Vreelandella piezotolerans: one gene and its partners. The protein of the gene in region 2 binds, or shares a complex with, the protein of the main gene of each other region. Links are inferred from orthologs where the notes say so. Each region holds a gene or a part of one and is shown on either strand. Other genes may lie near its edges.

Evidence for each region.
Region 1: the proteins of sdhA (region 2) and GYM47_RS06255 are in contact, whole or in part, in a crystal structure (PDB 6C12), measured with the Escherichia coli proteins. The link is inferred for Vreelandella piezotolerans from one-to-one orthologs.
Region 3: sdhA (region 2) and GYM47_RS15790 share a complex: the UniProt entries of both Escherichia coli proteins name them as parts of the enzyme complex. The link is inferred for Vreelandella piezotolerans from one-to-one orthologs.
Region 4: sdhA (region 2) and frdD share a complex: the UniProt entries of both Escherichia coli proteins name them as parts of the enzyme complex. The link is inferred for Vreelandella piezotolerans from one-to-one orthologs.

The regions. Positions count from the first base shown.
Region 1 is NZ_CP048602.1:1,355,852-1,359,079, forward strand. The notes cover bases 83-3,011. They hold GYM47_RS06255 (FAD assembly factor SdhE), read left to right. Parts: upstream 83-1,364; coding sequence 1,365-1,658; downstream 1,659-3,011. Other genes in these bases: lapB (lipopolysaccharide assembly protein LapB), read right to left, coding at 83-448; GYM47_RS06245 (lipopolysaccharide assembly protein LapA domain-containing protein), read right to left, coding at 449-754; GYM47_RS06250 (integration host factor subunit beta), read right to left, coding at 850-1,146; GYM47_RS06260 (hypothetical protein), read left to right, coding at 1,618-2,016; nadB (L-aspartate oxidase), read right to left, coding at 2,021-3,011. Also shown: more of lapB, read right to left, coding at 1-82; more of nadB, read right to left, coding at 3,012-3,228. UniProt on the Escherichia coli protein: An FAD assembly protein, which accelerates covalent attachment of the cofactor into other proteins.
Region 2 is NZ_CP048602.1:1,103,206-1,106,417, forward strand. The notes cover bases 274-3,186. They hold sdhA (succinate dehydrogenase flavoprotein subunit), read left to right. Parts: upstream 274-798; coding sequence 799-2,574; downstream 2,575-3,186. Other genes in these bases: sdhC (succinate dehydrogenase, cytochrome b556 subunit), read left to right, coding at 274-454; sdhD (succinate dehydrogenase, hydrophobic membrane anchor protein), read left to right, coding at 448-795; GYM47_RS05140 (succinate dehydrogenase iron-sulfur subunit), read left to right, coding at 2,602-3,186. Also shown: more of sdhC, read left to right, coding at 77-273; more of GYM47_RS05140, read left to right, coding at 3,187-3,212. UniProt on the Escherichia coli protein: Two distinct, membrane-bound, FAD-containing enzymes are responsible for the catalysis of fumarate and succinate interconversion; the fumarate reductase is used in anaerobic growth, and the succinate dehydrogenase is used in aerobic growth.
Region 3 is NZ_CP048602.1:3,443,935-3,447,084, forward strand. Bases 1-2,851 are described here. They hold GYM47_RS15790 (fumarate reductase subunit C), read right to left. Parts: upstream 1,702-2,851; coding sequence 1,300-1,701; downstream 1-1,299. Other genes in these bases: menB (1,4-dihydroxy-2-naphthoyl-CoA synthase), read right to left, coding at 1-844; frdD (fumarate reductase subunit FrdD), read right to left, coding at 908-1,303; GYM47_RS15795 (succinate dehydrogenase/fumarate reductase iron-sulfur subunit), read right to left, coding at 1,734-2,468; frdA (fumarate reductase (quinol) flavoprotein subunit), read right to left, coding at 2,465-2,851. Outside these bases: more of frdA, read right to left, coding at 2,852-3,150. UniProt on the Escherichia coli protein: Two distinct, membrane-bound, FAD-containing enzymes are responsible for the catalysis of fumarate and succinate interconversion; fumarate reductase is used in anaerobic growth, and succinate dehydrogenase is used in aerobic growth.
Region 4 is NZ_CP048602.1:3,443,241-3,446,322, forward strand. The notes cover bases 300-3,082. They hold frdD (fumarate reductase subunit FrdD), read right to left. Parts: upstream 1,998-3,082; coding sequence 1,602-1,997; downstream 300-1,601. Other genes in these bases: menC (o-succinylbenzoate synthase), read right to left, coding at 300-678; menB (1,4-dihydroxy-2-naphthoyl-CoA synthase), read right to left, coding at 678-1,538; GYM47_RS15790 (fumarate reductase subunit C), read right to left, coding at 1,994-2,395; GYM47_RS15795 (succinate dehydrogenase/fumarate reductase iron-sulfur subunit), read right to left, coding at 2,428-3,082. In the rest of the region: more of menC, read right to left, coding at 1-299. UniProt on the Escherichia coli protein: Two distinct, membrane-bound, FAD-containing enzymes are responsible for the catalysis of fumarate and succinate interconversion; fumarate reductase is used in anaerobic growth, and succinate dehydrogenase is used in aerobic growth.

The DNA of each region.
Region 1 (3,228 bases), 250 kb from region 2 along the record:
TAGCCTCCAGGCGCAGGTCCTCTTGGCTGGAGTGCTCCAGCAGTGCCCGCAGCAAACGCTGCGCTCTATCATGCACGCCCAGGGCGATGAAATCCCGTGCGAGTTCGAGCTGAACGATTTCATTGGTCGTGGTAGAGAGGGCGGGGCGGGCGAGCAGGTTTTGGTGGATGCCGACGGCTTTGTCCGCTTCACCCCGCGAGCGAAACAGCTTCCCCAAGGCAATGTGTGTCTCAACGGTTTCGCTGTTGACATCTAGTGCATGGATGAACGTTTTGATGGCTTCGTCAGGCTGCTCGTTCAATAAGTAGTTCAGCCCGACGAAGTATTCTCTGGAGAGGCCCGGAGCGCGGGAGGGTCGCTGGGCGCGGCGGTGGGCGTAGCGAAAACCCAGGCCAAAGCCAATGGCTATGGCTGCCAAGAGAACGCCTAGCAGCACCGCATCCTGCATTTAGGCAAGTTCCTTAAACCCCTGCGTACGTAAACGGTCTAGCTCTTTACGCTGCTGTTTGTTGTGGCGCTCGCTACGGGCGAGCTGCGCTTTTAGGCGGACGTACACACCGAGCATGGCCAGCATGCCGACGATGACGCCAACCGCCAACGTGGCCAGCAACCACACCGATAGCGAGACCGGAGGCAGTTCGGCCCAGATCAGGTTCAAGGGGATGGCCTGCTGATTATTGACGGCGAACAAAATGCCGACCAGCAGCACTACCAATAAAATGACGGCCAGAATCAGCCCTTTGATCCAACGCATGAGAGTTTCCTAGTCAGTGACATTCATGGTGCTATTGTGTCTGAGTCTCGGCACGGCGTCATCCCGCAGAAGGTCGGATACCGCTACTTTCGCGGTCAGTAGCCGAGCGCACGACTGGCGTCGACTTGCTCGCGCAACTCCTTGCCCGGTTTGAAATGCGGGACGTACTTGCCATCCAGGTCCACCGGGTCACCGGTTTTAGGATTGCGCCCTGTGCGCGGCTCGCGATAGTGAAGCGAGAAACTGCCAAAACCACGTATCTCCACTCGCCCTCCGTTGGCAAGCGCATCGGTCATATCGTCCAAGATAATACGCACCGCCGTCTCGACTTCTTTGGCGGATAGCTCCGGTTGACGCATCGCAATTTGTTCGATTAATTCAGATTTGGTCATCGGTTGGCTCCCTGCGAACTTTAAAGGCCGTGACGCACATGCGACCTCGATAACATCGAAATCAGCATACTGCGCATAAACGCATAAAACAATTCAGATAAAACAAGGTACTAGGTAAGTACAAAGCTGATTAACAGCATAGGCGATGCTCGGCGCTGGCGCGACCCTGCAGCTTCGGTATACTGGCCTTTCATTTCACTGACTCGGAGAAGCGACCGTTGAGCGACGACACTTCCCCTGCTGCCGTTCTACGAAAGCGGCTTTACTGGCACTCCCGACGCGGTATGTGGGAGCTGGATCTGCTGTTGATTCCCTTTTTGGAGCAGCGATTCGACGCGCTAAGCGAACAGGAACAGCGCACCTACCAGCGCTTGATCGAAGAAGAGGATCAAGATCTGTTCGTGTGGTTGATGCATCGAGAATGGCCCGAAGACCCTGAGCTTCGCCATCTCGTCCAGATGATCGTCGAGCATGCTGAAACCACCGATAACGCTGCCTATCGTACGCTCTAAATTAGCCGTTGGTGTTCAAGTTGCTTTGGTGCTGGGTTTGGCACTACTCACCGCTCGGGCATTAAGCGTCTGGGTGTCGTCAGGTATGCTCGTGATCAGCGTGTGGCTGATCGTTAGGGCTTATCGTACACAACGGTGTGGTGAGCTTCATCTGGTGCAAAACGGCAGTCAGTGGGAAGGTTACTGGCTGCAGAGCACGGGTGAGCCGGGCGTGAGATTAGGTGTAAGCTGTGACTACCTTGGGCCTTGGCTGGTCGGTCTGCGTATCGGTGCCCGGCGAATGTGGGTGTGGCCCGACTCATTGCCGAATGCCAGTCAGCGCGCATTGCGTCGCTGCTTTCATCGGCCGGGCCGCTGATCCTTTAGACCAGGTCATCTAGCTTTATCCACGATGGCTGAGTATCCAGTGCGGGGCGCGGCCAATCCTTTGAGTAGTGCAACCCCCGTGATTCGTGGCGCTTTGCGGCGGCCATCACCGTCATTTTGGCCAATGCCAGGGCCTGCTGGAAGCGAATGCTCTCTGGATGTGCCTTGGCGGATTCGTTCGACTCCCATTCATCGCTCAGAGCGGCTAACGCTCTGCGGGCAGCTTCTAGGCCTTGATCGCTCCGAACGATGGAAACATGTTGGCTCATGATGCTACGCATCGTGTGGCGATACCGGTCGAGCTGCTTAGCGTCAAAAGGGGCGTCTGGGGTTAAGGGAGGGGGGCTTACGGTTTCTTGCGTGACCGTCTCGCGTGCGTGCTTAGGGGACGCAAGGATGTGCTGCGCACAGCTTCTAGCATACACCAAGCACTCTAGGAGTGAGTTACTGGCCATACGGTTGGCTCCGTGAAGGCCGGTGTAGGCGGTTTCTCCGATCGCGTAGAGGTTGGCGACCTGTGTGGCGCCCACGTGATCCGTTGCGACACCGCCGCAGCTATAGTGGGCGGCGGGAACAACGGGGATCGGCTGGCGCGTAATGTCGATTCCCCGTGAGGCGCAATGCGTCAAAATCGTGGGGAAGTGATGGCGTATGGCTGCCTGCCCGAGGTGACGAATGTCTAGCCAAACGTGCCCCAGTGTGCCTTGCTGAATGTGCGCGTCGATGGCGCGCGCCACCACGTCTCGCGGGGCAAGTTCGGCGCGCGGGTCCAGGTCGGGCATGAAACGGTGGCCCGTCTCGTCGAGCAAATGTCCCCCTTCACCTCGTACTGCTTCGCTAATGAGGAAAGCCGGGCCGTGCGGGTCGTAAAGGCAGGTGGGGTGAAACTGCTGAAACTCGAGGTTGCAGAGCGAGGCGCCCAGCTCGGCTGCCATTATCATCCCTTCGCCGCTGCTGGGCGAAGGGGTGGTGGTGTGGCGATAGAGCCCACTCGCTCCGCCGGTCGCCAGTACCGTGTGTTGGGCGAAAAGCAATTGTCGCCGCTGGCTACTGTCGACGCCCTGGGCGCCAATGCAACGGCCCTTGGCATCTTGCAACAGGTTGACGATGGTGAGATCGCTGCGTTGGGTAATGCGTGGGTGCGCGGTGACGCTGCTGACCAGGGTATCGACGACGGCGCGGCCTGTTGCATCGTCGGCGTGAA
Region 2 (3,212 bases):
CCCTTCCAGCAACCACTGCCCGCTCGGGCTATGCCCGACCTGTCGCAGAGCGGGCCAAGAGAGTGTGTATAACGCCGTGAATAGCAAACGACCCGTAAACCTAGATCTAACGACGATACATTTCCCACTACCGGCGCTAACGTCGATTACACACCGTATCACGGGTGTGATCCTGTTCGTTGGCCTGATTTTCGCTTTTTGGGCGTTGGGTAAATCCCTATCATCTCCGGCTGGCTTCGATGCTGTCAGCAGTGCCTTAGCCAACAACTTCTTTGCCAAGCTCGTTGCGTGGGGGCTGCTGTCTGCCTTGGCATTCCACTTTGTGGCAGGCATCAAGCACCTGCTGATGGACGCCAATATTGGGGTGACCTTAGAAGGTGGCGTGAAAAAAGCACAGGCGACCGTCGTGGTAAGCGCGGTTCTGATCATTCTGGCAGGAGTTTGGGTATGGTAACCAACATTACGAGTTTTGGCCGTAGCGGTCTGTCTGACTGGCTGATGCAGCGTGTTTCTGCGGTCGTGCTGGCCCTCTATACCGTTTTCGTCGTTGCTTACCTGCTGTTGAATCCGAACCTGGATTACTACACCTGGAGCGGCCTGTTCGAGCAAACCTGGATGCGTATTTTCTCGCTGCTGGCGTTTATCTCGATCGCTGCGCACGCCTGGATCGGTTTGTGGACCGTCACCACCGATTACCTCAAGTCCACTCGCCTGCGCGTGGGTGCCCAGACGCTGATCATTCTGGCCATCTTCGTGTACCTCGTGTGGGGCATTCAAATTCTGTGGGGAGCTTGATACATGTCTAACCTTCGTAGCCTGACATTCGACGCCATCATCATCGGTGGCGGTGGCTCTGGCCTGCGTGCGGCGCTCGAACTAGCAAAATCCGGTAAAAAGACAGCCGTACTTTCCAAAGTGTTCCCGACGCGCTCTCACACGGTTTCTGCTCAAGGCGGTATTACCTGTGCCATCGCCTCCGCCGACCCGAACGATGACTGGCGTTGGCACATGTACGACACGGTCAAAGGCGGCGACTACATTGCTGACCAAGACGCCGCTGAATACATGTGCTCCGAAGGCCCCAAAGCGGTCTTCGAACTGGAACACATGGGCCTGCCGTTCTCGCGTTTCGATAACGGCCGCATCTACCAGCGTCCGTTCGGCGGTCAGTCGAAGAACTTCGGTGAAGGCGGTCAGGCAGCGCGCACCTGTGCAGCCGCCGACCGTACCGGCCACGCACTGCTGCACACCCTGTACCAAAACAACCTCAAGAACAACACCACGTTCTTGAACGAGTGGTATGCAGTCGACCTGGTCAAGAACGCCAGCGGTGACGTAGTGGGCTGTATCGCCATGTGCATCGAAACTGGTGAAGTGGTGCACGTCAAATCGAAAGCCACGGTTCTGGCGACGGGCGGTGCGGGTCGTATCTACGCCTCTACCACCAACGCTCTGATCAATACCGGTGACGGCATCGGCATGGCGCTGCGCGCGGGCTTCCCGATGCAGGATATGGAAATGTGGCAGTTCCACCCGACCGGTATCTACGGTGCGGGCACCTTGGTGACCGAAGGATGCCGTGGTGAGGGTGGCTACCTGATCAACAAAGACGGCGAGCGTTTCATGGAGCGTTATGCACCGAACGCCAAAGACTTAGCGGGTCGAGACGTGGTGGCACGCTCCATGGTCATGGAGATTCTCGAAGGCCGCGGCTGTGGCGAGAAGGGTGATCACGTCTTCCTGAAACTCGATCACCTTGGCGAAGAAGTCCTTGGCAAGCGTCTGCCGGGGATCGTCGAGCTCTCCAAGACCTTCGCCCATGTCGATCCGGCGAAAGACCCGATTCCTGTCGTCCCGACCTGCCACTATATGATGGGCGGTATTCCGACCAACATCCATGGCCAAGCGATCACTCAAGACGAAAATGGTAACGACCAGATCGTCAACGGCCTGTTCGCCTGTGGCGAAGCGGCGTGTGTATCGGTCCACGGTGCCAACCGCCTGGGCGGTAACTCACTGCTCGACTTGGTGGTCTTCGGCCGTGCTGCGGGTATGTTCATCGAAGGCGCGCTGAACGAAGGTATCGAATACCTCGACGCTTCCGAGTCGGACATCGAGTTCGCCATGAAGCGCATCACGCGCTGGAACGAATCCGAAGAGGGTGGCGAAAGCATTCCGGCACTGAAAGCCGAGCTGCAAGACATCATGCAGAACTCTTTCGGTGTATTCCGTGAAGAGAAAAACATGCAAGAAGGTGTCAAAAAGCTGGCGGACCTGCGTGGCCGCATTGCCAATGCGCACCTGCCGGACAAATCCAACGCGTTCAACACGGCTCGTGTCGAAGCGCTGGAGCTGGACAACCTGATGGAAGTGGCAGAAGCAACGGCGATTGCTGCCCTCGAGCGTAAAGAGAGCCGTGGTGCCCACTCGCGCTACGACTACCCTGACCGTGATGATGTCAACTGGCTGAAACACTCGCTCTACTTCCCGGCCAGCAAAGAGCTGAAGAAGCGCGACGTCAACTTCAAGCCGAAAACCGTCGATACGTTCGAGCCCAAGGTTCGTACCTACTAATCTTCGCACCGACGAGAGGGAGTCACCATGTCCAATCTTCAGGTATCCGTATACCGCTACAATCCGGAAACCGACTCCGCACCTTATATGCAGGAGTTTCAGGTCGATACCAAAGGCCGCGATCTGATGGTGCTGGATGTTCTGCATCTGATGAAAGAGCAAGACAGCGGTTTGGCCTATCGCCGCAGCTGCCGTGAGGGTGTTTGCGGTTCCGACGGCATGAACATGAATGGCAAAAACGGCCTGGCGTGCATCACGCCGCTGTCAGACGTCGTGAAAAACAACAAGCTGACACTTCGCCCGCTGCCTGGTCTTCCGGTCATCCGCGATATGGTGGTCGACATGGGGCTGTTCTATAAACAGTACGAGCGTATCCAGCCGTATCTGCAGAACGACACCCCGGCACCGGCCATTGAGCGCCTGCAGTCGCCGGAAGAGCGCGACAAACTGGACGGCCTATACGAATGTATTCTGTGCGCGTGTTGCTCCACATCGTGCCCGTCGTTCTGGTGGAATCCGGACAAATTCGTGGGTCCTGCTGGCCTGCTGCAATCCTACCGCTTCCTGGCCGACAGCCGCGATACCGCAACCCGTGAGCGCCTGACCAGCTTGGAGGATCCGTTCTCGGTTTTCCGCTG
Region 3 (3,150 bases), 2.3 Mb from region 2 along the record:
AGCGGGAGAAATCCGGGCGGCGCTTCTCGTTGAAGGCGTTGCGCCCCTCCTGGCCCTCTTCGGTCATGTAGTAGAGCATGGTGGCGTTGCCGGCCAGCTCCTGAAGCCCCGCCTGGCCGTCGCAGTCGGCGTTGAGCGAGGCTTTCAGGCAGCGCAGCGCCATGGGGCTGTGCTGGAGCATCTCGCGGCACCAGCGCACGCTTTCCCGCTCGAGCTCGTCAAGCGGCACCACGTGGTTGACCAGGCCCATGTCGAGGGCCTGCTCGGCGCCGTACTGGCGGCAGAGAAACCAGATTTCTCGCGCCTTCTTCTGGCCGACGATGCGCGCCAGGTAGGAGGCGCCATAGCCGCCATCAAACGAGCCGACCTTGGGGCCGGTCTGGCCGAAGATGGCGTTGTCGGCGGCGATGGTCAAATCGCACATCAGGTGCAGCACGTGGCCGCCGCCAATGGCGTAGCCCGCCACCATGGCGACCACCGGCTTCGGGCAGGTGCGAATGTCACGCTGGAAATCCAGTACGTTGAGGTGATGGGTGCCCGCCTCGTCGCGGTAGCCGCCGTAGTCGCCACGAATGCGCTGGTCGCCCCCGGAGCAGAAGGCCTGTTCGCCCGCCCCGGTCAGCAGAATCGCGCCGATGGCGCTGTCGTGGCGCGCGCGGCCGAGGGCATGGATCATCTCGCTCACCGTTTGCGGGCGAAACGCATTGCGCACCTCAGGGCGATTGATGGTGATCCGTGCAATGCCCTCCTCAGCGGTGTGATAGAGGATGTCCTGGTACTCTTGCGAGGCGTCCTGCCACTTGATGGGGGCATACAGCGCCTGTTCCGTGAGTCCTTCGATCATGCTGACCTCGTGCTTATCAGGGGTGTGCGTTCTTTTTGATACGGCCGTGTTCGCGGGCGGGCCTCAGCGCAGCCAGCCCACGACCACCAGAGCCAGCGCCAACAGGCTCAACAGGGCCGCCAGGCCGTACATCAGCCATTTGTTGCGAGTGTCCTGGCCCAGGCTCAGGTCGAATAGGCCATGGCGCAGCCGGTGGGCGGCATGAAACAGCGGCAAGCACACGGCGGCGCCGATGAACAGCACGCCGGGCAGGCTGAACAGCAGGCGGGAGGCCCGCTCGTGGCCAAGCGCCTCGGCGGGCAGCAGGCCCAACGGCAGCAATAGCCCGATGAACAGAATCACCGCAGGCAAGACCACGGCAAAACAGACGCCCCCGGCACTGAACAGCCCCCACCACAGGGGCTCGTCATAGGCTTGCCGAGGCTGACCCAGGGGTGCTTTTTGATGTGAGGTTTTCATGCGCCGCCCCTCCCCAAGAGCCAGAACAACACGACCGCCACTGCCACGACCCCCGCCCACTGGCCAGCAACGATGGCACCAGCGGGCACGCTGCGCCCCGCCACGCGCAGCGGCATGACCCGAGGAAACAGCACGAAGAAGGTGGCCGCGTGATAGAGGCTGGCCACCAGCGCCAGCGCATTCAGCAGCAGCACCAGCGGCGAGCCCATAAAGGCCACCCAGCCCTGCCAGCTCGCCGGGCCCTGCAACAGCGCGAACACTCCTGCCAATAGGCAGAGAATGAAAAACACCAGCGGCACCACCGTGGCTTCGCGCAGCATATAGCGCTTGAAGAAACCGTGCTTCAGCCACCAGTTGCGCTTCAAGGGCGGCAGCCGTTGTGATGATGATTTTTCCATGAGGCACTCTCCCGACGGTTCGTTCTGGCCAATCAGCCCTTGAACAGTGCGATCAGCGTATGTTTGGCGGCCTCGACCTTGCCCTGATTGACCGCAGCGGCCGGGTCGACGTGCTTGGGGCATACCTGCGAGCAGAAGCCCACGAAGGTACAGCTCCAGACACCATCGTGGCGGTTGAGCTGCGCCATGCGCTGACGTTTGCCCTGGTCCCGGCTGTCCAGGTTGTAGCGGTGCGCCAGGGTCAGCGCCGCAGGCCCCAGAAACTCAGGGTTCAAACCAAACTGCGGGCACGCCGAATAGCACAGGCCACAGTTGATACAGTTGGCAAACTGCCGATAGCGCGCCAGCTGTTCAGGCGTTTGTGTGTGGGGCTGCGCCTGGCCGGGATCAAAGGTCTGCACCGGGTCCTGTTCGATCAGGTAGGGCTTCACCGCCGCCAGGTGCTCCAGGAACAGCGCCATGTCCACGACCAGGTCCCGCTGCACGGGGAAGTGCGCCAGCGGTTCGATACGAATCTCGCCAGGGTAGTCGCGCAGGAAGGTTTTACAGCCCAGCTTGGGAATGCCGTTGACCATGACGCCACAGGAGCCACAAATCGCCATTCGGCAAGACCAGCGGTAGCTCAGCGTGCTGTCCTGCTGCTCCTTGATATGGTTCAGCGCGTCGAGAAGCGAGGTGCTGTCCTCCACAGCAACGTCGTAGGTTTGCCAGTAGGGTTCCGCTGCGCTGTCGGGCAGGTAACGCTTGATGCTGATGTGCTTGTTCATGCCTTGCCTCCCTTGGCCGCATCCCCGTAAACCCGCGCGGCCGGGGCCGAAAAGCGGGTATCCACCGCCTGCCAGCGCAGCTCGGCGGGCGCATCACCCTGGTAAAACACCTGGCTATGCTTGAGATAGCCCACGTCGTCACGGGCCTGCAGGCCCTCGTCCAGGCGCTGGTGGGCACCCCGGGATTCGCGACGCTCCAACGCGGCCAGGCACGACGCCTCGGCGATCTCCAGCCCGTAGCCAAACTCCAGGCACTCCAGCAGCTCGGTATTGAAAATCTTGCTGGTGTCACTTACTCGCACCTGGGCATAGCGCTGGCGCAGCTGGCGAAGGGTATCCAACGCCTGCTGCATGCCTGCTTCGGTGCGGTAAATGCCGCAGCCGCTCTCCATGGCCTGCACCATGGCGTGCTTGAGCGTCACCCAGGATTCACCGCTGCCCTGGCCATCGCAGAGCGTGGCCAGCCGCGCCTGCTGCCGCTGGGCCTGCGCCTGCAAGACCGGCAGCGCCACCCAGTCGGTGCGGGCAGCCCGCTGGCTGGCCTGCTCCCCAGCCAAGCGGCCAAAGACCAGCAGCTCGGTCAGCGAATTGGAGCCCAGCCGGTTGGCCCCATGCAGGCCTACCGATGCGCACTCCCCGGCGGCGTACAGACCCGCAATGGTCGTTTCACACTGGGGATCGG
Region 4 (3,082 bases), 2.3 Mb from region 2 along the record:
CGCCGCCAGCTGCGGGTGTGCCTGCCAGGGGCGCTGCCGCGAGAGGGTTTCGTCCAGCGCAAAGGGCACGCCGGTCGCCTCGGCCACGGCCTGGGTGTCGGTAAGCGCGGCGCAGGGCTCTTCCAGGTAGTCGATCTGCCCCGGCGGCAGCCCGGCACAGAAGCGCCGCGCCTGCTCGCGGGTGAAGCCGCCGTTGGCGTCCAGTATCAGCCGGGTGGTGGGCAAGCGCTCACTTATCCGCTTGATCAGCGCCAGCTCTTCATTGATGGGGTAGCGGGCGACCTTGAGCTTGAGGCGCTCCGGCGGCGCCGTTCGCCACGCCTTGAGGCGGACCTCGATCTCGATCATCAGATGGGCAGGCGTACCCTGAAGCAGCGGGTACGGGGCGGGTGATTGGGGCAAGCGCTCGGGCCAGGCGCGCCGGGCGCAGCCAAGGCCGAACTGCACCGAGGCAAGCTGCGGGGTCGGCACCTCGCCGCGCTCGAAAGCGGCCAGGTAGGCCAGCGCCTCGGCTTCGGCCTGGGCCAGGGTCTCGCAGGAGAAGCCCGGCAACGGGGCGATCTCGCCCCACTGGCCGTCGATGTTTACCAGCAGCCCCTCGCGCTGGGTCAGCCGCTCGCCGTTCAGCGTCAGCGGCCTGGTCAGCGCAAGCGCGTAGCGGTAGAGCGCGCGCGCCATCAGGGGTTGCGCGGGTAGCGGGAGAAATCCGGGCGGCGCTTCTCGTTGAAGGCGTTGCGCCCCTCCTGGCCCTCTTCGGTCATGTAGTAGAGCATGGTGGCGTTGCCGGCCAGCTCCTGAAGCCCCGCCTGGCCGTCGCAGTCGGCGTTGAGCGAGGCTTTCAGGCAGCGCAGCGCCATGGGGCTGTGCTGGAGCATCTCGCGGCACCAGCGCACGCTTTCCCGCTCGAGCTCGTCAAGCGGCACCACGTGGTTGACCAGGCCCATGTCGAGGGCCTGCTCGGCGCCGTACTGGCGGCAGAGAAACCAGATTTCTCGCGCCTTCTTCTGGCCGACGATGCGCGCCAGGTAGGAGGCGCCATAGCCGCCATCAAACGAGCCGACCTTGGGGCCGGTCTGGCCGAAGATGGCGTTGTCGGCGGCGATGGTCAAATCGCACATCAGGTGCAGCACGTGGCCGCCGCCAATGGCGTAGCCCGCCACCATGGCGACCACCGGCTTCGGGCAGGTGCGAATGTCACGCTGGAAATCCAGTACGTTGAGGTGATGGGTGCCCGCCTCGTCGCGGTAGCCGCCGTAGTCGCCACGAATGCGCTGGTCGCCCCCGGAGCAGAAGGCCTGTTCGCCCGCCCCGGTCAGCAGAATCGCGCCGATGGCGCTGTCGTGGCGCGCGCGGCCGAGGGCATGGATCATCTCGCTCACCGTTTGCGGGCGAAACGCATTGCGCACCTCAGGGCGATTGATGGTGATCCGTGCAATGCCCTCCTCAGCGGTGTGATAGAGGATGTCCTGGTACTCTTGCGAGGCGTCCTGCCACTTGATGGGGGCATACAGCGCCTGTTCCGTGAGTCCTTCGATCATGCTGACCTCGTGCTTATCAGGGGTGTGCGTTCTTTTTGATACGGCCGTGTTCGCGGGCGGGCCTCAGCGCAGCCAGCCCACGACCACCAGAGCCAGCGCCAACAGGCTCAACAGGGCCGCCAGGCCGTACATCAGCCATTTGTTGCGAGTGTCCTGGCCCAGGCTCAGGTCGAATAGGCCATGGCGCAGCCGGTGGGCGGCATGAAACAGCGGCAAGCACACGGCGGCGCCGATGAACAGCACGCCGGGCAGGCTGAACAGCAGGCGGGAGGCCCGCTCGTGGCCAAGCGCCTCGGCGGGCAGCAGGCCCAACGGCAGCAATAGCCCGATGAACAGAATCACCGCAGGCAAGACCACGGCAAAACAGACGCCCCCGGCACTGAACAGCCCCCACCACAGGGGCTCGTCATAGGCTTGCCGAGGCTGACCCAGGGGTGCTTTTTGATGTGAGGTTTTCATGCGCCGCCCCTCCCCAAGAGCCAGAACAACACGACCGCCACTGCCACGACCCCCGCCCACTGGCCAGCAACGATGGCACCAGCGGGCACGCTGCGCCCCGCCACGCGCAGCGGCATGACCCGAGGAAACAGCACGAAGAAGGTGGCCGCGTGATAGAGGCTGGCCACCAGCGCCAGCGCATTCAGCAGCAGCACCAGCGGCGAGCCCATAAAGGCCACCCAGCCCTGCCAGCTCGCCGGGCCCTGCAACAGCGCGAACACTCCTGCCAATAGGCAGAGAATGAAAAACACCAGCGGCACCACCGTGGCTTCGCGCAGCATATAGCGCTTGAAGAAACCGTGCTTCAGCCACCAGTTGCGCTTCAAGGGCGGCAGCCGTTGTGATGATGATTTTTCCATGAGGCACTCTCCCGACGGTTCGTTCTGGCCAATCAGCCCTTGAACAGTGCGATCAGCGTATGTTTGGCGGCCTCGACCTTGCCCTGATTGACCGCAGCGGCCGGGTCGACGTGCTTGGGGCATACCTGCGAGCAGAAGCCCACGAAGGTACAGCTCCAGACACCATCGTGGCGGTTGAGCTGCGCCATGCGCTGACGTTTGCCCTGGTCCCGGCTGTCCAGGTTGTAGCGGTGCGCCAGGGTCAGCGCCGCAGGCCCCAGAAACTCAGGGTTCAAACCAAACTGCGGGCACGCCGAATAGCACAGGCCACAGTTGATACAGTTGGCAAACTGCCGATAGCGCGCCAGCTGTTCAGGCGTTTGTGTGTGGGGCTGCGCCTGGCCGGGATCAAAGGTCTGCACCGGGTCCTGTTCGATCAGGTAGGGCTTCACCGCCGCCAGGTGCTCCAGGAACAGCGCCATGTCCACGACCAGGTCCCGCTGCACGGGGAAGTGCGCCAGCGGTTCGATACGAATCTCGCCAGGGTAGTCGCGCAGGAAGGTTTTACAGCCCAGCTTGGGAATGCCGTTGACCATGACGCCACAGGAGCCACAAATCGCCATTCGGCAAGACCAGCGGTAGCTCAGCGTGCTGTCCTGCTGCTCCTTGATATGGTTCAGCGCGTCGAGAAGCGAGGTGCTGTCCTCC